2 linked regions of the Paraneptunicella aestuarii genome follow. The protein of the gene in region 1 interacts with the protein of each later gene in a pairwise test. Links are inferred from orthologs where the notes say so. Each region holds a gene or a part of one and is shown in the gene's direction. Other genes may lie near its edges. The genes, in order: ribD and accC.

The links.
Region 2: the proteins of ribD (region 1) and accC interact in binary tests that used the Escherichia coli proteins (3 or more experiments, as listed by UniProt). The link is inferred for Paraneptunicella aestuarii from one-to-one orthologs.

What each region holds. Positions count from the first base shown.
Region 1 is NZ_CP074570.1:3,315,841-3,328,315, reverse strand. Bases 9,084-12,020 are described here. They hold ribD (bifunctional diaminohydroxyphosphoribosylaminopyrimidine deaminase/5-amino-6-(5-phosphoribosylamino)uracil reductase RibD), read left to right. Parts: upstream 9,084-9,949; coding sequence 9,950-11,092; downstream 11,093-12,020. Other genes in these bases: ribBA (bifunctional 3,4-dihydroxy-2-butanone-4-phosphate synthase/GTP cyclohydrolase II), read left to right, coding at 11,873-12,020; KIH87_RS12535 (riboflavin synthase), read left to right, coding at 11,163-11,825; nrdR (transcriptional regulator NrdR), read left to right, coding at 9,500-9,949; KIH87_RS12550 (hypothetical protein), read left to right, coding at 9,084-9,239. Outside these bases: KIH87_RS12575 (response regulator transcription factor), read right to left, coding at 53-700; acs (acetate--CoA ligase), read right to left, coding at 732-2,654; KIH87_RS12565 (DcaP family trimeric outer membrane transporter), read left to right, coding at 2,879-4,069; energy-dependent translational throttle protein EttA, read right to left, coding at 4,366-6,030; glyA (serine hydroxymethyltransferase), read left to right, coding at 6,499-7,755; more of KIH87_RS12550, read left to right, coding at 7,875-9,083; more of ribBA, read left to right, coding at 12,021-12,475. UniProt on the Escherichia coli protein: Converts 2,5-diamino-6-(ribosylamino)-4(3h)-pyrimidinone 5'-phosphate into 5-amino-6-(ribosylamino)-2,4(1h,3h)-pyrimidinedione 5'-phosphate.
Region 2 is NZ_CP074570.1:4,309,165-4,321,667, reverse strand. Bases 5,264-8,228 are described here. They hold accC (acetyl-CoA carboxylase biotin carboxylase subunit), read left to right. Parts: upstream 5,264-6,050; coding sequence 6,051-7,406; downstream 7,407-8,228. Other genes in these bases: KIH87_RS16805 (MFS transporter), read right to left, coding at 7,550-8,228; accB (acetyl-CoA carboxylase biotin carboxyl carrier protein), read left to right, coding at 5,584-6,039; aroQ (type II 3-dehydroquinate dehydratase), read left to right, coding at 5,264-5,553. Also shown: groL (chaperonin GroEL), read right to left, coding at 1-256; KIH87_RS16845 (co-chaperone GroES), read right to left, coding at 322-612; KIH87_RS16840 (FxsA family protein), read right to left, coding at 1,000-1,479; divalent-cation tolerance protein CutA, read left to right, coding at 1,710-2,027; KIH87_RS16830 (protein-disulfide reductase DsbD), read left to right, coding at 2,024-3,859; upp (uracil phosphoribosyltransferase), read right to left, coding at 3,936-4,514; more of aroQ, read left to right, coding at 5,113-5,263; more of KIH87_RS16805, read right to left, coding at 8,229-8,824; KIH87_RS16800 (glycoside hydrolase family 65 protein), read left to right, coding at 8,972-11,320; pgmB (beta-phosphoglucomutase), read left to right, coding at 11,336-12,007; KIH87_RS16790 (cache domain-containing protein), read left to right, coding at 12,085-12,503. UniProt on the Escherichia coli protein: This protein is a component of the acetyl coenzyme A carboxylase complex; first, biotin carboxylase catalyzes the carboxylation of the carrier protein and then the transcarboxylase transfers the carboxyl group to form malonyl-CoA.

The sequences.
Region 1 (12,475 bases):
TTTCTTTTGAGATTCAACTAGTTGCAAAATCCATCAAGCTCTACTTCTAAAGCTATTCCCCGGAGGGCGCTTCCAATTGCAACTGAGTCGCAATAATCACAGCCTGAGTGCGGTTGCTGATATCCAGCTTTTTGAAAATAGAAGTAATGTGGGTTTTTACGGTTTTTTCGGCGATACCCAGACTATAGCCGATTTGCTTATTAAGCAGTCCATCTCTAAGCATACACAATACTTTGTATTGAGCGGGGGTGAGGGTAGCGATTTTGTCGGCAAGTTCAGCGAATTCGGGATCTTCTGTTACGTCGCCTGAAAAGTTTTCCGGAAGCCAGACTTCACCCTCGAGCATGCTTTGTATGGCTTTGGCGATATCAGCGGCATTGGTGGTTTTGGGAACAAAACCCAGTGCGCCGATATCAATGACTTTACTGATGATATTTTTGTCTTCACTTCCCGAAACTACCGCGACGGGTAGATCCGGGAAGGTTTTACGAATGTGGATTAAGCCGAATAAATCCTGACTACCTGGCATATGTAAATCCAGTAACAACAAATCAATATCCTTGTTTTGTTGTAATTGCTCAATTGCCTGACCCATATCACTAGCTTCGAGTATTTCAACTTCATCCATGTGGGCGTTTAAGGCCCCGCGTAATGCATCTCTATATAGTGGATGGTCATCAGCAATCAGCAATGTAATCATTTATACAGCATTTCCCAGACTAGCCAACTAGTCATCTATTTAGTCGATTTTCTATTAGCTTATCAACTACGCTGGGATCAGCAAGTGTTGATGTGTCTCCTAGTTGACTATATTCGTTGGCGGCGATTTTACGAAGGATACGTCGCATGATTTTACCTGATCTTGTCTTCGGAAGGCCATCTGACCATTGAATTAAATCAGGAGTCGCAATTGGGCTAAGTTCAGTTCTGACCCATTTGCGGATGGTATCGGTAAGTTCGTCATTCACTTCGACACCCGCGATAGGTGTGACATAGACGTAAATGCCCTGACCTTTGATGTCGTGAGGGTAGCCCACAACCGCAGCTTCTGCGATAGATGGATGAGCAACCAGTGCACTTTCGATTTCTGCTGTACCCAAGCGGTGGCCTGACACGTTCAATACGTCGTCCACACGCCCAGTGATCCAGTAGTCACCATCTTCATCACGGCGAGCACCGTCACCCGTGAAGTAGTAACCATCGTAAGTGCTGAAGTAGGTTTGTACAAAGCGTTCATGATCACCAAACAGGGTACGAGCCTGGCCTGGCCAGCTATCTTTAATGACCAGATTACCTTCGGTTGCGCCTTCTAGCGTATTACCTTCGTTGTCCAGCAATGCAGGTTCAATACCGAAGAAAGGTTTGGTTGCTGAGCCCGGTTTTTGAGTAGACATGCCCGGTAATGGAACGATAAGTGTTGCACCGGTTTCGGTTTGCCACCAGGTATCAACAATGGGGCATTTACCGTTGCCGATGTTTTCATGATACCAATGCCACGCTTCCGGGTTGATGGGTTCACCAACCGATCCTAATAAACGCAAGCTTTCACGGGTAGAGCCTTCGGCTGCGAAAGTGCCTTTTGCCATTAATGCACGAATAGCCGTTGGTGCGGTATACAGGATGTTGATTTTGAATTTATCAACGATTTGACCAATGCGACGCTCGTCAGGATAGGTTGGAATACCTTCAAACATGACGGTAGTTGCGCCATTGGCAAGCGGGCCATAAACAATGTAAGAGTGGCCTGTGATCCAGCCAACGTCAGCGGCACACCAATAGATGTCACCAGGACGATAGTCGAAAATGTACTTGTGAGTCAGTGCTGCATAAACCAGATAGCCGCCAGTGGTGTGCAACACGCCTTTAGGCTTACCGGTTGAACCAGAGGTATACAGAATAAATAGTGGATCTTCTGCATTCATGATCTCTGGTGCGCATTGTGGCTCATATTTGTTAACCACTTCATTCCACCAATGTTCATTGGCACCTAATTGCAGATCTGCCCCTGTGCAGTTAAATACAATGGTATTTTCAATGGTAGGGCAAGCACCGTTTGCCAAAGCCTGATCAATATTGGTTTTTAAAGGAATGGCACGGCCACCACGACGAACATGGTCAGCCGTTAAAATCATTTTCGCTTCACAGTCATTAATGCGGTCTGCGATAGCGTTAGGAGAAAAGCCGGCGAAAATAACAGAGTGAACCGCGCCGATTCGGGCACATGCCAGCATGGCAAATGCCGCTTCTGGCACCATTGGCATATAAATGGCTACACGGTCACCTTTGCCGACACCCATGTCACGCATGGCGTTAGCTAGCTTACATACTTCATCATGAAGCTTTTGATAGGTAATTTCTTGACTGACGCCCGGTTGGTCACCTTCCCATAAAATAGCGATGTCATTTGCTCTTTCTGCCAAATGACGGTCGATACAGTTTACGGTGACGTTTAACTCTCCATCCTCATACCACTTAATGGAAACACTATCCTTGGAATAGTTACAGGATTTGATTTTTTGAGGCGGAGTTTCCCATTGCAGGATACCTGCCTGCTCAGCCCAGAATTGTTCAGGAGCTTCGATAGATTGAGCATACATTTTGGCGTATAGCTCGTCATCTATGAAGTATGAGCGATTTGCTGTTGTCGTATTCATGGGGTTGCCTCTCGAATTCGTTTAAATATAGCGTTAATTAGAGCGTGCTAGCCTTCACACATTAAGTAAAGGGTAGCTCGTTCTAGTAAATTTGCTGAGTGCGACTTTATTAAATGCCAAGTGCCTGATGTATCGGACTTTAGTCCGACTCAGACCAAAGTCCTATGGGCAAGGAAAATAGTTTGGGTCAAAGTCAGGTGGAGTTTTAAGCAGGAACAATAATTATGACACGCACTAACAACACCCCTAAAACAACTCGCTCCGTTAAAAGAACCTCTATCAGCACTGCCGTTGTGCTTGGCCTTATGATGGCTAGCCCTGCAGTATTGGCGGATTCAGCAAGTGACGTTAACTTTAAGTTTAGCGGTTACATCAAAGTTGATTCCATGTTTAGTAGCTACGATTCAGGCACATTGTCTTCTGGTAATCTTGGAAGAGACTTCTACATTCCAGGTTTAACGCCAGTGGGTGGTGTTGAAGAGTCAACCCAGTTTGATATGCACGCCAGACAGTCTCGTTTCCGTTTTGCTGCGGATACTGTGATCGATGGTGAGAAAATGACTGGTGTGCTTGAGTTCGATATGCAAGCGACACCAAATGGTGATGAACGTGTATCTAACTCGTATTCTCCTCGTGTTCGTCACGCATTCCTTAAGTACGGTAACTGGTTGTTCGGTCAAACCTGGAGTACGTTCCAGGACGTCACCGCGCTACCGGAAACGCTGGACTTCATCGGTGTGACAGACGGTACTATCTTCGTACGTCAATCCATGATCCGTTATAGCAATAATGGTTTCGAGATCGCGTTGGAAAACCCTGAAACGACCGTAACACCATACGGTGGCGGTGGTCGTATCGTGACTGACGACAACTCGGTTCCAGATTTGATTGCCAGATACACTCACAAAGCTGACTGGGGTCACGTTGCTGTTGCCGGTATGGTGCGTCAACTTGCTTACCAAAGCGGCGATGTCATTGATACCAGCGAAACTGGCTACGGCATTAGCATCACCAGTAAAATCAAATTGGGCGCAGACGATTTACGTTTGATGTTCAATACAGGTTCTGGTTTAGGTCGTTATTTAGGTATTAACGCGGCAAATGGTGCGGTGTTGAATGCTGCCAACGAACTTGAAGCGATTGATTCCTACGGATACGCGATCGCTTATCGTCACGTTTGGAATGACCAATGGCGCAGTACCTTGACTTACTCAAAATTCCAGGCCGACAACGATGTCAGTTTGACGGGTACAGGTGTTACCGAAAGCACTTACAGCACTCACGTTAACCTTTTGTACTCTCCAAACAGCAAGATCACATTCGGTGCTGAGTATGGCTATGCAAACCGTACTTTGGAAAACGATGCAGAAGGCGATATGAACCGTATCCAGCTTTCAGCTAAATACGCTTTCTAAGGAAGGTTAATTTCAGGGAGCTGATACAGCCTCCCTGGAAACGTTTACTTGGGATCGAGATTAGGCGATGTCTTGATCCCGGGTTTGTGACAGCAGGTTAATGCTTCTTCTCGACTCGGGTACTTCCCTGTTGTCACACCCGAGGAGTTTTGCTCCTCACTCTAAAGCAGTCCCAACAGCCAACCCCTTGTTGGGACTGCTATTTTTCTTTTCTTCCAGTTCTTCTTTGTAGCTTCCATGCTAAACCTATGGAAACAGGCTATAACGCAGCAGAAATCGTTTACAGACCCTGATGGTTACCCGATCTTCTTGTATTTCAGGCGATGAGGCTCAACCACATCCTGACCAAAGTTATCTTTTAGCCAGGTTTCATAGTCGTTGTAGTTACCTTCGTAGAAGTTGATCTTACCTTCATCACGATAGTCAAGAATGTGCGTGGCTACGCGGTCGAGGAACCAACGGTCATGCGAGATAACCATGGCACAACCCGGGAATTCCAACAGGGCGTTTTCCAAGGCTCGTAAGGTTTCAACGTCAAGGTCGTTGGTCGGTTCGTCCAGCAGCAATACGTTACCGCCGGCTTTTAACAACTCAGCCAAGTGAACACGGTTTCTTTCACCGCCCGACAAGTCTTTAATGAACTTCTGTTGATCATTACCTTTAAAGTTAAAGCGGCTAACGTAAGCTCGGCTGTTAATTTCAAAGCTGCCAATCTGGATGATGTCCTGACCATTTGAGATTTGTTGCCAAACGGTTTTGTTGCCATCCATATGGTCGCGGAACTGGTCAACGCTGGAAATGCGAACGGTTTCACCCAGTTTGATTTCGCCTGAATCCGGTTGTTCCTGACCCGTTAACATGCGGAACAGGGTTGATTTACCCGCACCGTTGGGGCCGATAATACCGATAATTGCACCTTTAGGCATAGTGAAGCTTAAATCGTCGATAAGCACACGATCGCCGTAGCTTTTTCTTAAGTTACTGACTTCAATAACCTGATCACCCAAACGCTCACCCGGTGGAATGAATAACTCATTGGTTTCATTACGCTTTTGGTAATCGTTTTTGTTCAATTCTTCAAAGCGAGACATACGAGACTTGCTCTTTGCCTGACGTCCTTTAGGGTTGCTACGAACCCATTCCAATTCCTGTTTAATGGATTTCTGACGGGCTGTTTCAGCACGCTCTTCCTGTTCCAGACGTTTTTCTTTCTGTTCCAGCCATGAAGAGTAGTTGCCTTCCCAAGGAATACCGTAGCCACGGTCAAGTTCCAAAATCCAGCCTGCTACATTGTCGAGGAAGTAACGGTCGTGGGTAATGGCTACAACAGTGCCTTCGTAGTCGTGCAGGAAGCGTTCTAACCAGGCTACCGATTCTGCGTCAAGGTGGTTAGTGGGTTCGTCGAGTAGCAACATATCCGGTTTTTCAAGCAACAAACGGCATAGTGCCACACGACGACGTTCACCCCCGGATAGCTTGGATACTTCAGCATCCCAGGGTGGAAGACGAAGTGCATCGGCAGCACGTTCCAAAGCGTTATCAAGGTTATGGCCGTCTTTGCTTTGGATGATGGCTTCCAGTTCACCTTGCTCTTTTGCCAGTGCGTCGAAGTCGGCATCGGGATCAGCATAAGCGGCATAGACTTCATCAATGCGCTTAAGTGCATGAACCACATCTGCAACGGCTTCTTCGATGTTACCACGCACATTTTTGCTTTCGTCCAGTTTGGGTTCTTGCGGCAAATAACCGATTTTTAATCCCGGTTGTGGTCTGGCTTCACCCTCAATATCGGTATCAACTCCCGCCATAATGCGTAGTAGTGTCGATTTACCTGAACCATTGAGACCTAACACACCGATTTTGGCACCGGGGAAGAAGCTCAGTGAAATATTTTTAAGAATTTCTTTTTTGGGTGGGACAATTTTGCCCACGCGAGACATCGTATATACGTATTGAGACATAGAATTACAGTATCCATTTTTTTGATGCCGGTATTCTAATGGAGACAAACATAGGTTGGAATGCTTGAACCATTATTTTCCATATCGATCATGGTTAAATCGGTAAGAAAAACACTTTCCCCCTTATTTCTGAGCAATAGAATGTCAAAACGCCCGGAAAATGAGAGAAAATGCCTGATCCGTTGCGATATCTTTACAGTCCTTCAGCATTAGATAGAAATACATAAAAATTATAAATGTATTTCGTGTTGGTTATTAGTAATGTTTACCATTCTGGCGTGTGGCTAGTCCGGTTACAAACTGCTCTTGGGATAAAATAGTTCTAAGGTTTTTACCGATTAGACGAAAATGAGAAGTATAAAGGGATAATATGTATAAAAGATGCGTTTTACTTGGTTGTACGAACCCTTTGATAATGGCTAGAATAACAGGACTTTTCCTTCCCTAACTATCTTTTGAGGACATACGATGTTGTCACGTAATATGACTATTGCGGATTTCGATCCAGAATTATCTGAAGCTATCAAGCAAGAAACCTTGCGTCAGGAAGAGCATATTGAGTTGATTGCATCTGAGAACTACTGTAGCCCACGAGTTCTGGAAGCTCAAGGCTCTCAGTTAACAAACAAATATGCTGAAGGTTATCCGCATAAGCGTTATTACGGCGGTTGTGAATATGTAGATAAAGCGGAAGAACTGGCCATTGAGCGTGCTAAACAACTGTTTGGTGCTGATTATGCCAACGTTCAACCGCATTCAGGCTCACAAGCGAATGCTGCGGTTTTTATGGCCTTGTTGGATGCTAAAGACACGGTATTGGGTATGAGCCTGGCTCATGGTGGTCACTTGACTCACGGCGCTAGCGTCAGCTTTTCTGGCAAAATGTACAACGCTGTTCAATATGGTTTGAACGAAGAAACGGGCGAGATTGATTACGCGCAAGTTGAGCAGTTAGCCAAAGAACACAAGCCTAAAATGATCATTGCCGGTTTCTCTGCCTATTCAGGCATTGTTGACTGGGCCAAGTTCCGTGAAATCGCTGACAGCATCGGTGCTTATTTGATGGTGGATATGGCACACATTGCTGGTCTGGTTGCCGCAGGCGTTTATCCTAGCCCAATGTCACATGCCCATGTAGTAACGACCACTACTCATAAAACATTGGCGGGTCCTCGTGGCGGTTTGATTTTGTCTTCATGTGGCGATGAAGCTATTTACAAGAAGCTGAACAGCGCGGTATTCCCTGGTGGTCAAGGTGGCCCTCTTTGCCACGTTATCGCAGCTAAAGCAGTAGCATTCAAAGAAGCTTTGCAACCCGAGTTTAAAGCTTATCAACAACAAGTGGTTGATAATGCGCAAGCGATGGTGGCTGTAATGATGGAACGCGGTTATAAGGTGGTTTCCAACGGTACCCAAAACCACTTGTTCCTGTTGGATCTGGTTGATAAAGACATCACAGGTAAAGACGCAGATGCGGCTTTAGGTAACGCCAATATTACGGTAAACAAAAACTCTGTACCGAACGATCCTCGTTCTCCATTTGTGACTTCTGGCTTACGCATTGGTACACCAGCGATAACTCGTCGTGGCTTTGGTTTGGAAGAAGCCAAACAAGTGGCTAACTGGATTTGTGATGTGTTGGATGATATCAACAACGAAGCAACCCGCAACAGCGTAAAAGAGCAGGTTAAGGCGTTGTGTGCCAAGTACCCTGTGTACGCATAAGCAAAGCTTGTGAAGAATTAAATTAATTATAGAGAAGAGAAGCGCAGAAAATTACTGCGCTTTTTTATTTCCAGCTCTTCAATTGCTCTCACATTACTCTTACGAGTCAAATACTTGCCTTGGGGACATTCTTTGTCATACTGAACAGTATTGCTTTATTACTTACCTTTATTGTTATGCCATCTCCCAGCAAGACTCCAAACAGCGTTATTTTTGAATCCTATTTTGTTCAAGCCGAAAAAGCCTACAAAGTAACTATCCTTTTGTTTTTGCTCGCTATTATTGGCTACTTGAGCTTTCAGTTTATGGAAGGCAATACCAATGAACGATGCGCGAAAGGGAAGTTAAATAAGGAAGTTACACCTTGCTCCTGGAAAGTGACCTATAGGGAATTACCCGTTAAAGAAAATAACTATGACGAGACAAACGGTTACGAGGAGGTTTACCAAATTGCTGATGCGCAGCTGAGAAATGGCGCAGGGTATTTCGATTTAAGGTTTAATGATAATGCACTGTTTCGTTTTTATGATGACGTAAAGATCAACGCCTACAAGCAATCCTTTGAAGCAAAAAACAATGATTTGAAAAAACACTTTCTCAAGCAGCGCGCTATGTTGATGAAGAAGGTAACAGCCATTGTTCAGAGGGTGAATGTTGCCAATAATCTGGTTTATATGCCGGATTTGGACGGTTCCGATTTAGCTAGTGTCTTGACATCGGTTGATATTGATTCGCTTAGGACGGAATTGGAGGCTGTCGCTGACAATACTGATTTCAAATCTATTCCTGATGGACAACAGCTATCAAAAGAGCTTAAACATGCTATTGGATTACTGGGCTCTTTGTCTGAGCAAGAGTTGAAGGCTCGCAAGGAAATGATGATCAGTGCTCATGAAGAGCTGCGTCCGCAATTAAGCTTCTTATGGTTATATCATCCCGGCTCGATGTGGATCGTGGAACTGGTGTTTTGGAGTTGGTTTGGCCTATTCAGTTGTTCATTGGTGAACTTGAATAAAGTGTGTCGCGAGCGCCGTTATACCGCTTCGGAATTCAGCTTAATGTTCCCGCGAATTATTCTGGCACCTGTACTTGGTATGGTTGTTGTTGCCTTGATAAGCTCCGGCTATGCCATGCAAGATCAGAAATTAAACAACTTTCCTTATCTTTTGATGTTGTTCTTTTTCCTCGGGTTTACCAGTGAAAACGTGAATTTGATTATTCGTGATATGGCTAACAAACTGTTTCGTCCAGTGGCTTCCCATGCTGACCATCCAATGGACAGACGAAGTGATAGACGTGCTCAGCAACAGGAACATGCTCCGGAGGAAAAGCCCGAAGCTGGCGCAGACAAAAAGCCGCTTAGCCCTGCTGAACTTGCTTCTGCCGCCGATGAGGTGGCGGCTCAATCTGAAAAAGCTATCCAATCAGACAAAACAATTGAATCTGGCAAAATAAAAGAGGAAGAGGAGAAAGGACAGCAGTAGCGCTATTGCTGTCTCCATGTCTCGGGATTGGTTCAATACACCCTGATTTGCGTAGCAAAGCATTGTTTACGCCAGCAAAGTAACAGGAAAGTTACTCCTTAAGGCAATACGACGTTATACTACGCACTTTCATTCTATAGGTTAGGCGTTTTCGTACAGTGCTAACAGTATTCAGCTTGCAGAAAACCGAGAGCTTTAGGAATGAGATTCGTGGATTTCACCTGTTGAAATCAACCGGATTAGTTTGATTAGGAAACGATATGCATTGTCCTTTTTGTTCTACACAGGAAACAAAAGTGATTGATTCTCGTCTGGTCGCTGCTGGACATCAAATCCGCCGCCGCCGCGAGTGTATTCAGTGCCATGAACGTTTTACTACATTTGAAGTGGCTGAATTGGTGATGCCAAGAGTGGTCAAACGTGATGGTAAGCGTGAGCCTTTCGACGAAGAAAAGCTTCGTTCGGGCATGTTAAGAGCACTGGAAAAACGTCCTGTCAGCACTGAAAAAGTAGAACAAAGCGTAACAAAAATTAAGTCTGCCCTGCGCGCAACTGGCGAGCGTGAAGTGTCCAGTGAAATGGTAGGGAATTTGATCATGGCGGAGCTTAAAGAGCTTGATAAAGTAGCTTATGTCAGGTTTGCTTCCGTTTACCGTTCATTTGAAGATATTAAGGAGTTTGGTGAAGAGATTGCCAAACTGGGTGATTAAATGTCTGAATTTTCTGCTGTTGATGCCGCGATGATGGCGCGAGCTTTGAAACTTGCCGAGAAAGGGCGCTTTACGACTTCTCCTAACCCTCGAGTTGGCTGTGTTATTACTAAAGATGGACAAATTATTGGTGAAGGCTATCACCAGAAAGCCGGAGAACCTCACGCGGAAGTGTTCGCCTTGCGTATGGCAGGTGATAACGCAAAAGGTGCGACAGCCTATGTAACCCTTGAGCCATGCAGCCATCATGGACGTACGCCACCTTGCGCAGAAGCCTTAATCAAAGCTGGTGTTGCCCGAGTGGTCGCAGCAATCCAAGACCCTTTTCATAAAGTAGCCGGAACTGGTTTACAACTGTTGCGTGATGCCGGTATTGAGGTTGAATGTGGCCTGCTTGAAAACGAAGCGCATGAGCTTAATAAAGGCTTTATCAAAGTTGTTCAACAGGGGTTGCCTTGGGTAACGGCGAAAATGGCCACTAGCCTTGACGGTAAAACCGCGTTGGCAAACGGTGTTAGCCAGTGGATTACAGGGCCTGATGCGCGTTCTGACGTGCAGCGTCATCGAGCTCAAAGTTGTGCCATTTTAACCGGTTCCGGTACTGTGCTTGCAGATGATCCTTCTCTCAATGTGCGCTATAGCGAATTAGGCCAAGCGCAAGAAGAGCTTGCCGAAGACAAGGTCAGACAACCACTTCGCGTGATCATCGACAGTAAAAACCAGCTTCACAATAAATTGAGAATCTTCCAAATTCCGGGGGATGTGCTGGTGGTGAACCTTTCTCATAATACTCAAATTCCAGAGCACGTTGCCCAATGGCAAGCGCCTATGTACAAGGGCAAGGTTGATTTGCGTGAAACCTTGAAAGAGCTGGCAGAAGAACACATTAACTGGGTTTGGGTGGAAGCCGGTGCTAATATGCTGGGCGCTATGATGCAGCAGCAATTGGTGGATGAAGTCATTTATTACATTGCGCCCAAGTTATTGGGGAATCCATCTCAGGGAAGTCTGGAAATTCCAGAAATTGAAGCAATGGATCAAGCATACGAGCTGAACTGGACTGATCTGCGTATGGTTGGGAATGACATTAAAATCACCGCTGGCGTGCGTTATCCCGAAGTAGCGGATGAGAGCTCCCGGTAAGATGTACGAGTAAGCTGTACGGACTGACAATCAGTATTCAACCTATTCATTCAGAGAGAATCTAACTGAAATGTTCACAGGAATTATTGAATCTCTTGGGGAAATTAGCGATATGCAGCCCCGAGGGAATGATCAACGTATTACCATTCAAACAGGAAAACTGGATCTTGGTGACGTTAAGATCGGTGACAGTATTGCCACTAACGGCGTGTGTTTAACGGCTGTTGAGCTGGGTTCAGGCTATTTTGTTGCTGATGTATCAATTGAAACCATCAAGCGCTCAGGCTTTGCTCATTATCGTAAAGGGCAAGCTGTAAACCTGGAAAAAGCAATGATGGCAACCTCTCGCTTTGGTGGCCATATTGTCAGCGGCCACGTCGACGGCGTGGGCGAAATTCAGTCTATTCATGATTTGGGTCAAACCTGGGAAATCTGGGTGAAAGCGCCCGACAACCTGGCTAAATATCTAGCTGAGAAAGGTTCTGTCACTGTCGATGGCGTTAGCCTCACAGTGAATGATGTTAACGGTGCTGCGTTTAAATTAACGCTGGTTCCGCATACATTGAAAGAAACCATCATTCAACATTACAAAACAGGCACTAAGGTAAATCTCGAAGTGGATGTTGTCGCTCGCTATCTGGAGCGTTTAATGATGGGTGATAAAGCTGCCGAGTCAGGCAAAAGTGCCGACATTAGCATGTCGGTACTGGCAGAGAATGGTTATTTGAGATAAGCCAGCAACTATTCCGTGGTTAAAAGTTGAGTAATAGGAGTCATTGCATGGCATTGAACACAACTCAGGAAATTATTGAGGATATTCGCCAGGGAAAAATGGTGATATTGATGGACGATGAAGATCGTGAGAATGAAGGCGATCTGATTATGGCGGCTGAGCATGTTACGCCAGAAGCCATTAATTTCATGGTCACTCACGCTCGGGGCCTGGTTTGCTTACCTATGACGGTAGAGCGTTGCGCACGTTTGAATTTGCCTTTGATGGTGCAAAATAACGGGGCTCAGTTTTCCACAAACTTCACAGTGTCTATTGAAGCGGCTGAAGGCGTGACAACGGGCATTTCTGCTGCTGATAGAGCGCGCACTGTATTAGCGGCGGTGAACAAGGATGCGAAGGCTTCTGACATCGTTCAACCGGGTCATATTTTCCCTCTGATTGCAAAAGATGGCGGGGTGTTAAACCGTGCAGGACATACCGAAGCGGGAGTGGATTTGGCGCGTTTGGCGGGATGCGAGCCGGCATCGGTCATCGTTGAGATTCTGAATGAAGACGGTACGATGGCGCGTCGCCCAGAACTGGAAGCATTCGCAGAACGTCATAATCTCAAAATCGGTACGATTGCGGATTTGATTGAATATCGTAATTTG
Region 2 (12,503 bases), 1.0 Mb from region 1 along the record:
CTGCTTCGTCGTTTGCTTTAGACGCTACTTCTTTCACCATTTGAGCGCCCATGTTTTCAAACTTGTCTTCAAGTTCGATTTCTTTGGCTACAGATACACCGTCTTTAGTGATTGTAGGAGCGCCGAAAGATTTGTCTAAAACTACGTTACGGCCTTTAGGACCCAAAGTAACTCTTACTGCGTTAGCAAGGATGTTTACGCCGTTAAGCATTTTTGCACGAGCGTCGTCGGAAAAACGGACTTCTTTTGCTGCCATTGTTTATTTTCCTCTCAAAATTCTTTTAAAACTGAAAAAACGGTTTGATGATGTCTATTTAGCGATTATTCAACGATGGCCAAAATATCGTTTTCGCTCATGATAAGCACTTCTTCACCATCAAGCTTTTCGGTTTTCACACCGTAACCATCATTAAAAACAACGATATCGCCAACTTTTACATCTAGGGCACGAACTTCACCGTTTTCTAAAATACGACCATTACCAACAGCAACAACTTTACCGCGAGTTGATTTTTCGGCGGCAGAGCCTGTTAGTACAATACCACCAGCAGATTTGCTTTCTTGCTCTTGGCGTTTAACGATTACGCGATCGTGTAAAGGACGAATTGCCATCTTTTCAATCTCCTGAAATATGCAAGATTAGATTTAATTTTGTTCCTTATGGAACTCAATAAAACATTCGAGTAGACCGTATGATCTACTCCGTTGAATTTGTTGCCAGCGTAAATGGGGGTGGCAGCAATGATCTCAAGGATCTTTTTTAAAAAAATTTGTATTTTTTTTCATTGTTCGGCGAAAGCGGTGATTTCTGGTTAATAAAATGCTCTATTTGACGTTTAAGCCAGAGATTCCGAAATGAATTTGGAATGACACCAATGCATTCTGGATGCCGCATCGTTGTGCGGCATTGTTGTGCGGCATGACGGCGATATTAAGGATTTTCTTAGAGCCTCTTCGTCATGCTGATGTATATCATCATCTCTTGAAAGGTAGTGTGGTTTAAGGCTGTTCTTTATCGTTGTTTACATCCTTGATTGCAGGATTGTCGGTTCGGCGAAATTCACCTTCAATAATGTCTTCTTGGGATTGTGAATTTGAACGGTGATGTTCTGAGTGATAGGTGTAGGTAAACGATTGATTGGCATTCATCGTCATTTTATTGAAGAAGTTTTTAACCAGGTAGCTGGCAATCATAGGACGAGTGATGGGCAAGGTAAACAGCAGGCCGATAATGTCGGTAATAAATCCCGGGGTAACTAATAGCACGCCAGCAATTAATAATAATAATCCTTCGGCAAGCTCTTGACCGGGAAGCTGTCCTTGATGCATTTTATGCTGCGCTTGAACAAAGGTTTGTGTTCCTTGTTGGCGAACCAGTGATGCACCAATAAATGCCGTGATGATCACAATCGCCAAAGTGTTCCAGCCGCCGATGATGTCACCCACCTGCAACAACAGGGAAATTTCTACAATAGGCATGACGGCAAACAGAATGAATAATTTAAAAAACACGGTAATCCCAATTTGTTCTAATTTTAAAGGAACAACATTGTGGTAAATGTTGATTTCTCAATAGATGAAATTTTAACGGGCATGCATGGTTGTTCCTCTGAACGCCAGCTAAAAATGCCTGTTGGTAGCCAAGTTTATCACTTATCATGACATTGCTGTGAAATTATCGAGCAGTGTTGCAGGTCATAGGAGCTGTTATGTCAGACTTTTGCGTAATTTTGTGTACTTGCCCCAATATGTCGGTGGCGAGAGATATTGCATATCGTGCGGTTAAATCCCAGTTGGCTGCATGTGTGAACATTGTTCCCGGAGTGGTTTCTGTTTACATGTGGGAAGGGACGGTTCAGCAGGATCAGGAATGCCAGGTGATCGTTAAAACCAAAAAATCAGTGGAAAAGGAGCTTCGTGAAAGTATGTTTGAATTACATTCGTATGATTTGCCTGAATGGGTTGTGTTGGATATTAGTCATGCCAGTGAAGATTACGCAGATTGGATAAGAAAAAGTGTTAAATGAATAAAATAAACCCTCTATTTGCTCGTATTTTTTGGATTTTCTTTTGCTTTATTAGTGTTACGTTCCATGTTCAGGGGCAGCAAAATGACTTTATGTCAGATCTGTTCCAGGAGCAGCCGGAATTCTTGCCTGTGGATCAGGCATTTCAGTTCGATTTTTATCAAAAGGACGATCAACTAACGCTCAGCTGGCAAATTGCTGAGGGTTACTACCTCTACAAGAAACAATTTAAAACCGTGGTGAAACAGGCCGAGTTGGGGGAGCCTGTTTTCCCTGAAGCTCGCGAAATAGAAGATGAATTCTTCGGCGTGTCGGATGTCTTTTTTGAGCACGTAGATGTTCAGTTTCCTATAAAGCATTCCATTAACGATGGTGTGGTTAAGATCCAATATCAAGGCTGTGCCGAGCTCGGATTGTGTTACCCGCCTACGACAAAGGTTGTGTATTTGTCTGAGGTAGTTGCCAAGGCAACTGATTCTGGCAACCATGCAACAGAACCTTCTTCGGTTATATCGATTAAAGAGCAAGAAAGTTCAAGCGCGCCTGTGTCTGAACAATTCCAGTTACTGGATTTGCTAAAAAGCCAGGACAGTATGTTTTTAACATTGTTAGGCTTTTTGTTGCTGGGTATTGGCCTTGCTTTCACACCATGCGTATTTCCCATGTATCCCATTATTTCTGGCATTGTTGTGGGACAAGGAAAGAACGCTAACACCAGTCATACGTTGAGTTTGTCTCTGATTTACGTTCAAGGGATGGCTCTGACCTATTCATTGTTAGGGTTGGTTGTGGCCAGTGCGGGTGTGCAGTTTCAGGCAGCATTACAGCACCCTGCCATTTTGACGGTTTTAATCGTGGTGTTTGTTGCCTTGGCTGCGGCGATGTTTGGAGCATATGAGTTGCAATTGCCGTCAAGTTGGCAGGTTAAACTGAATAATCTGAGCAACCAGCAAAAAGGCGGCAGTTACTTTGGCGTGTTTGTGATGGGAGCGATTTCCGGATTAGTGGCGTCGCCTTGTACTACAGCACCGTTAACCGCTATTTTGCTCTATATCGCGCAAAGCGGCGATTTGATGTTGGGCTTTACGGCGCTTTACGTACTTAGTTTTGGCATGGGTATTCCACTGGTTGCCTTTGCTGTGACTGGCGGTAAGTTGCTACCTAAAGCTGGCAACTGGATGAATGTGGTTAAAGTGACGTTCGGTTTTATGATGCTGGCTGTGGCGCTGGTGTTCGTTGAACGCATGTATAGTGGTTTCTGGATAAGCATGGTTTGGGGCGTATTAGGCTTAGCCATGTTTGGTTACTACTATGAGAAGAATCAACAAACGGTCTTGACCTTCTGGAAGGGTGTTCGAACGGTTGTCATTTTCTTGGGAATGTTTGCTTCTGCCATTTATGGTTATGAAAAAATTCGTGATTCTTTGATGCCGGAAACTGCACAGCAAGTTGGTACAGAAATGGCGCATTTGCAGTTCAAGATTGTGAAGAATTACGCTGATTTTGAACAAAAAGTCGCGCAAGCCAATGCTCAGGGTAAATCGGTAATGATCGACCTTTATGCGGATTGGTGTGTGGCTTGTAAGGAATTTGAAAAATACACCTTTCCGGATCCTCGAGTGAAAGCCGTATTAGCGAATACCGAGCTATTCCAAATCGATCTTACCGACAACACGCCTGAAAATTTGGAGTTCCAGGAAGCCTTTAGCGTGTTAGGGCTGCCGACCATTATGTTTTTTGATGTGAATGGAACAGAATTGGAAAGAGCCAGAGTGACGGGGTTTATGCCGGCAGATCGCTTTGCTGAGCATATTAATCGCGCTTTGAAGTGATTAATATCGGGTAACGGATAACTGTGGATTCCTGTTTTTAAGCCGGAATCCGCAGTTATTGAATTTAGTTATTTAATTATTGAGTTCCGAATATCTTGTCTCCAGCATCACCCACACCAGGGATGATATAACCTTTTTCATTGAGTCCCTCATCAATGGTTGCTGTGTAAATATCGACGTCGGGGTGAGCATCGGTAATCGTCTTAATACCTTCAGGACAAGCCAGCAATACCAGGCACATAATATCGGTACAGCCTTTGCTTTTGATCAGCTCAATAGCGGCTTTCATTGTTCCACCCGTAGCGAGCATGGGATCCACGATCAGCGCTGTTCGTTGGTGGATGTCTTTAACGACCTTATCGAAATAAGCTACAGGCTCTAATGTTTCTTCATCTCGGTATAAACCTACAACACTGACTTTGGCGGTGGGAACCAGACTCATTACGCCGTCTAACATTCCCAATCCTGCGCGCAAAATAGGTACTAAAGTGAGAGTTTTTCCCACAATACGCTTAACTTTGATGGGTTTTTCTTGCCATCCCATTATTTCAACTTCTTCTGTCGGAAGGTGACGTGTTGCCTCGTAAGTTAGAAGGTTGCCTATTTCACTGGCGAGCTCGCGAAAACTTTTCGTACTAATGTTTAGCTCTCGCATGAGGCTAATTTTATGTTCCAGTAAGGGGTGGTGTATGTGGTGTACAGGCACAACTGTCTCCGTCCAGATATTAAGTTGAGTCGTGAGTATTTTTTTATATTAGAGAGGATACAGGTAGAAGCAATCATTTTTTATATTTTCAGGTTAAAAAATTAACCTGAAATTTCATTTGCAGCCTTTCATATGAAAATTTATTGGAATATTGGAGGGATTTGTTAGAAATAATCGTTATTTGAGGCAGAAAATACTCGAAAATGAAGAATTTTGATACTTAGGTTAGTTTTGATGGTGATTTATTACCTGCTTGGTAGTAATTTTTCTCGCAAATTGTCGGGGAAATAGTTTTAAATTTAATCTATTTGTGATAAAAATTTTACCTCGCTTGCCGTTGCTTAATTTTTTTAAGTGTGAAATAGTAGAACTTTGTGCTTATCGTCGCTGATAAGACCAGTAAATTGCTGTCATTTATGCAGATGCGCCTATAATTAGCATTTGTGTTTCAATTTTGGCGAAAAATCAGGTTGCTTTGCATTTTTCTCCATTTTGGCAGCTTAATTGCGAAGATGTATGCAAAATAGCGTATTTTAGGTGAGAGTTTATGCGGATTTTATTACTTAATGGCCCTAACTTAAATATGCTGGGTAAGCGTGAGCCAGCGGTTTATGGTTCTCAATCTTTGCAAGATATCGTTAATGGTCTGGATGTGTTAGCCGGAACATTAGGCGTAACCTTGGAGCATTATCAGAGCAATGCCGAGCATTTGTTGATCGAGAAGATCCACAATGCTATGGGAAGTCAGGATTTCATTATTATCAATCCTGGCGCTTTTACCCATACCAGTGTTGCTCTTCGTGATGCATTACTAAGTGTAGCCATTCCCTTTATTGAAGTGCATTTGTCTAATGTTCACGCCCGTGAACCCTTCCGTAAACACTCCTATTTGGCGGATGTTGCGCAAGGGGTGATTTGTGGTTTCGGTGCATTGGGCTACGAATTCGCGTTGCGAGCGGCAGTAGCAAAACTGTCTGCGCAATCTTAATTTTTAATTTTTATAATGAGTGACTGACCCATGGATATTCGAAAAATCAAAAAACTCATCGAGCTGGTAGAAGAGTCTGGTATTGCTGAGTTGGAAATTACTGAAGGTGAAGAATCTGTACGTATTAACCGCTACAGTGCTGCCCCGGCGTATGCTATGGCTCCAGCTACTTATACAGCTCCTGCACCAGCCCCTGCTCCAGCCGCTGCTGCGCCTGCGGCTGCGGAAGCGCCAGTTGCTGCTGCGCCTTCAGGTCACATTGTTCGTTCTCCAATGGTTGGCACTTTCTACCGTTCATCTTCTCCAGGTGCGAAAGCCTTCGTTGAAATTGGCGACACTGTAAAAGTGGGCGACACGCTTTGTATCGTTGAAGCGATGAAGATGATGAACCAAATCGAAAGTGACAAAGCTGGTGTTGTAAAAGAGATCTTGGTTGAAAACCAAGGCACGGTCGAATTCGACCAGCCGCTGTTCGTTATCGAATAAGCGGGTGCACTATGCTGGATAAAGTTCTAATTGCAAACCGTGGCGAGATTGCCCTACGGATCTTGCGTGCCTGCAAAGAGTTAGGCATCAAGACGGTAGCTGTGCATTCCTCGGCGGATAAAGATCTCAAACACGTGTTGTTGGCTGACGAATCTATTTGTATTGGTCGTGCATCAGCAACAGAAAGTTATTTAAACATCCCCGCTATTATCGCTGCGGCAGAAGTTACCAATTCTGTTGCTATTCACCCTGGATATGGCTTTTTGGCTGAGAATGCTAATTTTGCTGAGCAGGTTGAAAAAAGCGGCTTTATCTTCATTGGCCCTAAAGCTGACACCATCAATTTGATGGGCGATAAGGTTTCTGCTATCGAAGCGATGAAGAAAGCGGGTGTTCCATGCGTACCGGGTTCTGATGGGCCTCTAGGTGAAAATGGCGATACTAACAAATCTATCGCCAAGCGTATTGGATACCCGATTATCATTAAAGCTGCCGGTGGTGGTGGTGGTCGTGGTATGCGTGTGGTTCATAATGAGAAAGATTTGCTTGAATCTATCGCGATGACCAAGGCTGAAGCGAAAGCTGCTTTCAACAACGACGTTGTTTATATGGAGAAATTCCTTGAAAACCCACGTCACGTTGAAATTCAGGTTCTGGCTGATGGTCAGGGCAATGCGGTTCACTTGTGTGAACGTGATTGCTCTATGCAACGTCGTCACCAGAAAGTGGTTGAAGAAGCGCCAGCACCAGGTATCACTCCTGAGATGCGTGCTCGCATTGGTGAGCGTTGCTGTAATGCGTGTGTGGATATTGGCTATCGTGGTGCGGGTACTTTCGAGTTCTTGTATGAAAACGGCGAGTTCTATTTCATTGAAATGAACACACGTATTCAGGTTGAGCATCCGGTGACTGAAATGATTACTGGCGTTGACTTGATTAAGGAGCAATTACGTATTGCTGCAGGTCAGCCGTTGTCTATCGACCAGTCAGAAATTCGTGTTCGAGGCCATGCCATCGAGTGCCGTATTAATGCTGAAGATCCGAAAACTTTCATTCCATCACCTGGAACTATTACTCGATTCCATCCTGCGGGTGGCATGGGAGTGCGTTGGGATTCTCACATTTATTCTGGTTACACAGTACCGCCTTACTATGATTCGATGATCGGTAAACTGATCACTTATGGTGAGAGTCGTGATGTTGCTATTGCCCGTATGCGTCATGCATTGGATGAATTGGTTGTTGACGGTATCAAGACCAATATTCCGCTGCAAAAACGTATTATGTCAGACCAGAACTTCCGTAATGGTGGCACTAACATTCTGTATCTTGAATGGAAGTTGCAACACGAGGAAGAAGCTCAATAAACTTAAGAAATCTCTTATCCTGATTTTAAAAACTGCGCTCTATGTATTTAGAGCGCAGTTTTTTTATGGGCGTTTGCTATGGGGGAATTGAGATGTTGATATTCATCAGTATGATGAAGAGTAAGTAGAGAGCAATCAGAAGATCAATCCGCATGAGCCGCAGGTAAAAGCTTCTTATAGATACTCAGTGAAATCACCAAAATCACGATGGGGCACAACATAAAATAGAACGCTGTTTGGCCATCAAAATGCTCGAATATCATGCCCGTGGTCAAACTACCCAAAGTGCCGCCAAGTGCGGAAAAGATCACAATCAAGCCGGTCATTGCAGCATGCTGATGAGTAGGAAGCGAGCTTAATACAACGGAGTTAATCGCCGGGTAAATCGGCGCCATAAATAAGCCAACCAATGGCAGAATAAAAGCGGCTAATGGGACTGCTGACCAGCTTTGAATCAACTCGCCCCCCGTATTTTCCGGAGCCATCGGAATAACCAATAATATCAGCCCTGCCATGGAAAACAGGCAAATCATCAGGAAAGGGAACCAGTTAAGCTTACGCAAAACAACCCCGGCAGATAGACGACCAATAGCCAGGCACGCAGCAAAAATACTGGTGATTTGCACACTGATGTGGTTCGCCAGATTCAGCACTGTGTTGTTGAACGTGGGCAACCAGGTTCCAACACCTTGCTCTATTAGCACGTAGAAAAAAGCGCAAATCACGAACATTACCACAAAGGGCAGCCAAGCCAGTTTCAACATGGAGGCAAAGCTATTGCCCGAAACCTGTTCTGATTCATGCTTGTCTTCAGGAAGGTCGGTAGACCAAAGCAATAAGAAGTTCGCCATGCATATACCAGCTAAAAGCCAGTAAACCGACAGCCATTGCATGGATTCAGGATGATCCGGGTCGATATACATGGCAAATAGCCAATAACCCATTAGTACGCCAACCATAAAGCACCCTTCAACTATGTTCATATTGGAGGCATGAGCTGTTTTACTGTGGGAAACCTTTCCTATCAAGGCATAAACCGAGACCTTTACCAGCGCGAAGCTAACGCCAACCGACAAAAACAGCAGCTTGGTCATCATAAAGTTACCCACAATCGGCATGAGCAAGCTGGTGCTGGCAACAATCAACATGCTGGTGAGCATGGCGCGTTTAAAGCCAAATTTAGGCAAATAAGCGGCAAACAGGAAAGAAACCACTGCGATAGGAATGTCTTTGAAACCTTCTAAAGTGCTGGCTGAGGTTTTGCTTACGCCAAAACTGGAAATGGATTGCAAAATCACGGTTCCGACGCTGTTTAACAAAATCGCAAACACGATGTAAGTGCTAATCAACGCCAGCAAAACACGGAGATGCCCGTTACTTTGGGTTGCAGCTTGTTGGGCTATCTGAGTGTTTTCCATTTGAGTGTTTCTCGCAGTTTTTACACTAGGTTAACTAAATTCTTACATGGAAATAAATCTTTTGCAAACGATTGCAAAGATTCTTTAATGCAGTAATACTAGATCTAAACCTGAAACAAATTTGAACAAGCGAGTGTGAGTTTAGAGATGTTGAACATCGAGTCAGAGCCATCCTGGGTATTGCATGAAGACATGCAAGCCGTCACTAATTTAAGGTTGTCAGAAACCCTGTTCTCTCAAGGGAACGGCTTTATTGGTGTACGTGGAACGCCTGAAGAGGGATGGCAAGCTCGTGGTGCAAACCCATCTCAACATGCGGGTAATGAGATTAGCTGCGAAGGCATCTACTTAAATGGTTTATATAGCCGCGAACCTATCCCGTATGGCGAATCTGCTTATGCTTTTGCTACTTATAACGACAAGTTATTGCAAGTCCCTAACGCCAAGAAGATTGGCTTTGAATTCGCTGGTGAGCATGACATTGTTGAGCATTTTCGACAGCTTGATATGCGCACGGGAATTCTCTCTCGCAGCAAGTTATATCAATTTAAACGTGGCGGTCAGGGTAAGGTTGACGCTGAGCGTTTTGTTTCTGTCGCGCAAGATAATCTTCTGTGCTTGAAACTGGTATTTACGGCGGTTGATCAAGATCTGGAATTAACACTCACTCCTGATATTGACGATGCTTATGGGATGGTCACGAATCCCGATGATCCAAGAGCGGGTGAGTTGTCTATTTCTGATACCTTATCCTTATTAAATACTGAAAGAGGAAATGACTTCGTTCGTTGTATTCATGCGATCGAAGGCGTTGATACGCTGGTCTCAACCATTTGCCATGACAGCCTGAAATTAGGCAATGAAAGCCGAACTCTGCTTGCTGGTGAAGCGGATAAAATCACGATTCCTGCCGGTTCAAGCGCCGAATTAACGCGATATGTGCTGTTTCATAGCGGTAAAGATGCCGAGCAGGTTAAACAAATTAGCCAACAGGCAATGGCTCAGTTATTAGAGTCTGATTATGAAGCTCTTAAACAGCGTCATGTAGGGGTTTATAACGATTTTTGGCGTAATGCTGAATTGGAAATGTCGCTCTCTGATGAAGAGCAAGATGAACAATCTGGCGATATGTTGCAAGGCTTGCGTTTTAGTATGTTTCAGTTATTCCAATCAGCAGGCCGTAATGGGACATCCGCTGTTGCTGCCAAAGGCTTGTCTGGCCCTGGTTATGATGGTCATTATTTCTGGGATACTGAAATTTACATTATCCCTTTCTTTGCGCTCACTCAGCCTGAAATCGCCAAACAATTGCTGTTGTATCGTTATCATACGCTGGATAAAGCGCGTGAACGTGCGCGTCAGATGTCGCACGACAAAGGGGCTTTGTTTGCATGGCGCACTATTAGCGGTGAAGAGTGTTCGGCGTTTTTTCCTGCCAGTACCGCTCAATATCACATTAATGCCGCCGTTGCTTTTGCCTTGAGAACCTATTTCAGGGCAACGAACGACTGGCAGTTCATGCGTGAATATGGCGTGGAAATCCTGATTGAAACTGCTCGATTATGGGCACAATTAGGCCACTTCAATAGCAATAAAGGTGGTGCGTTCTGTATTGATGGTGTGACTGGCCCTGATGAATACACAGCTATTGTAAACAACAACTTTTACACCAATTACATGGCAAAACAGAATTTGCTATTTGCTGTTGAAGCATTACAAAAGCTGCAATTGGATACCGTCACTGAATATTCCGCGCTAAAAGCTAGATTGAACCTTGATGATGGTGAAGTCGAAGAGTGGCGTAAAATGGCCGATAAAATGTATCTGCCCTTTGATCAGCAACGCAATTTACATCCACAAGATGATTCATTCCTGGATAAAGAAGTCTGGGATGTCGCTAATCATCCGGCAGAAAAATCGCCATTATTGCTGCATTATCATCCGTTAGTGATTTATCGCTTTCAGGTGCTCAAGCAAGCCGATGTGATTCTGGCAATGCTACTTGGCGACAATGATTTTACCCAAGAACAGAAACGTGGCAATTTGGCTTATTACGAGCCCTTAACTACCCATGATTCAACCTTGTCTTCCTGTATTCACAGTATGCTGTACGCCGAAGTGGGCAACATGGAAAAAGCTTATGAATTCTTTGGTGATTCGGCGCGTATGGACTTGGATAATTTGCATCACAACACCGAATACGGTGTACATACTGCCTGTATGGCGGGAGCCTGGAATTGTGTTGTGTTTGGCTTCATGGGCGTGCGTTTACGTGAAGAGGGCTTGTATTTTCAGCCGGCTATGCCTGAACAATGGCAGTCGGTGACTCAGGTGATTAGTTACCAGGGGCGCAAAATCAAGGCTCACATGGATAAGCAGGGGTTGCAGTTGCAGTTGTTATCGGGCGACGAGATTACTGTGTATTGTTATGAGCAAACCGTGTCACTGAAGAGCGGCATCAATGCTCAGCTAAATTTTCAAACAGTCAATTCCTGAAATTGAGGTGTATTCATGAGTGCAAGTTCAGCGCAAAAAGCCGTTATTTTTGATTTGGATGGTGTGTTAACCGACACGGCTCATTATCATTTTCTGGCCTGGAAACATATTGCAGAACAGGTCGGTGTGCATTTCGATGAAGAAAGTAACGAGCAGTTGAAAGGTATTGATCGCTTAAATTCGTTGAAGTTCATTCTGGATCAAAGTGAACAGCGCTTTTCTGAGCAAGAATTTCTGGCGCTGGCTGAACAGAAAAACAAGCATTACCAATCGTTGATTTCTAATATGAAGCCACAAGACGTGTTTCCTGGTGTACGTGATCTATTGGCATCCTTAAGATCCGATGATTTTGCCCTTGGCGTGGCATCCGTTAGTAAAAATGCCTTGTTTGTACTGGACAAGATCGCGCTGATTAAAGACTTTGATTTTGTTGCTGATGCCGCCAAAATCAAAAATACCAAACCACATCCCGAGATTTTCCTGACAGTGGCACAAGCCTTAAGTATTGCGCCTGAAAGCTGTGTCGGTATTGAAGATGCCTCTGCTGGCGTCACTGCAATTAAAGCCGCTAACATGCCAGCCATCGGCGTGGGCAGTGCTGAGCAACTTGGTCACGCCGACGAAATCGTCGCTAAAACCGGTGATATTACCTTAGGGCAAATATTACGATTGCTGAATCAGCTTTAATTTGGGCTGTGCTAGCTGTTCTACAAAATGTATCTAAAAAAGTTGCTATTATTTAAAGAAACTATTTTTTAGGTGCTATGAGATTTCCTACTCGCCTTGTCTCCTATGCGGCTTCATTTGTCACATTATTGGTGTGTGTCATGATGTTGTTGATGCAGTCGCTATCGCTTATTGAGCAATCTCAGAAACGCGAATCGCAGATTTTATATCGAGATTTCATTTCGCAAATTCAGGCTAAAGGACGCACCGCTGTTAATATTGCTGCGACTTTGGCGAATCAGGAAAACGTTAAGCAAGCCATGTCTGAATTTGATAGAGATACGCTGGAAAGTATCATGCTATCAACCTGGAGACTGCTTCAGTCTGAATACAACGTTAAACAATTTCAATTCCATACACCCAACGGTGAGTCTTTTAAACGTATGCACGCCCCTCATTTATTCGGCGATTCCCTTGTTGCTTTTCGACATACACTGGTTGAAGCCTTGGCAAGGGA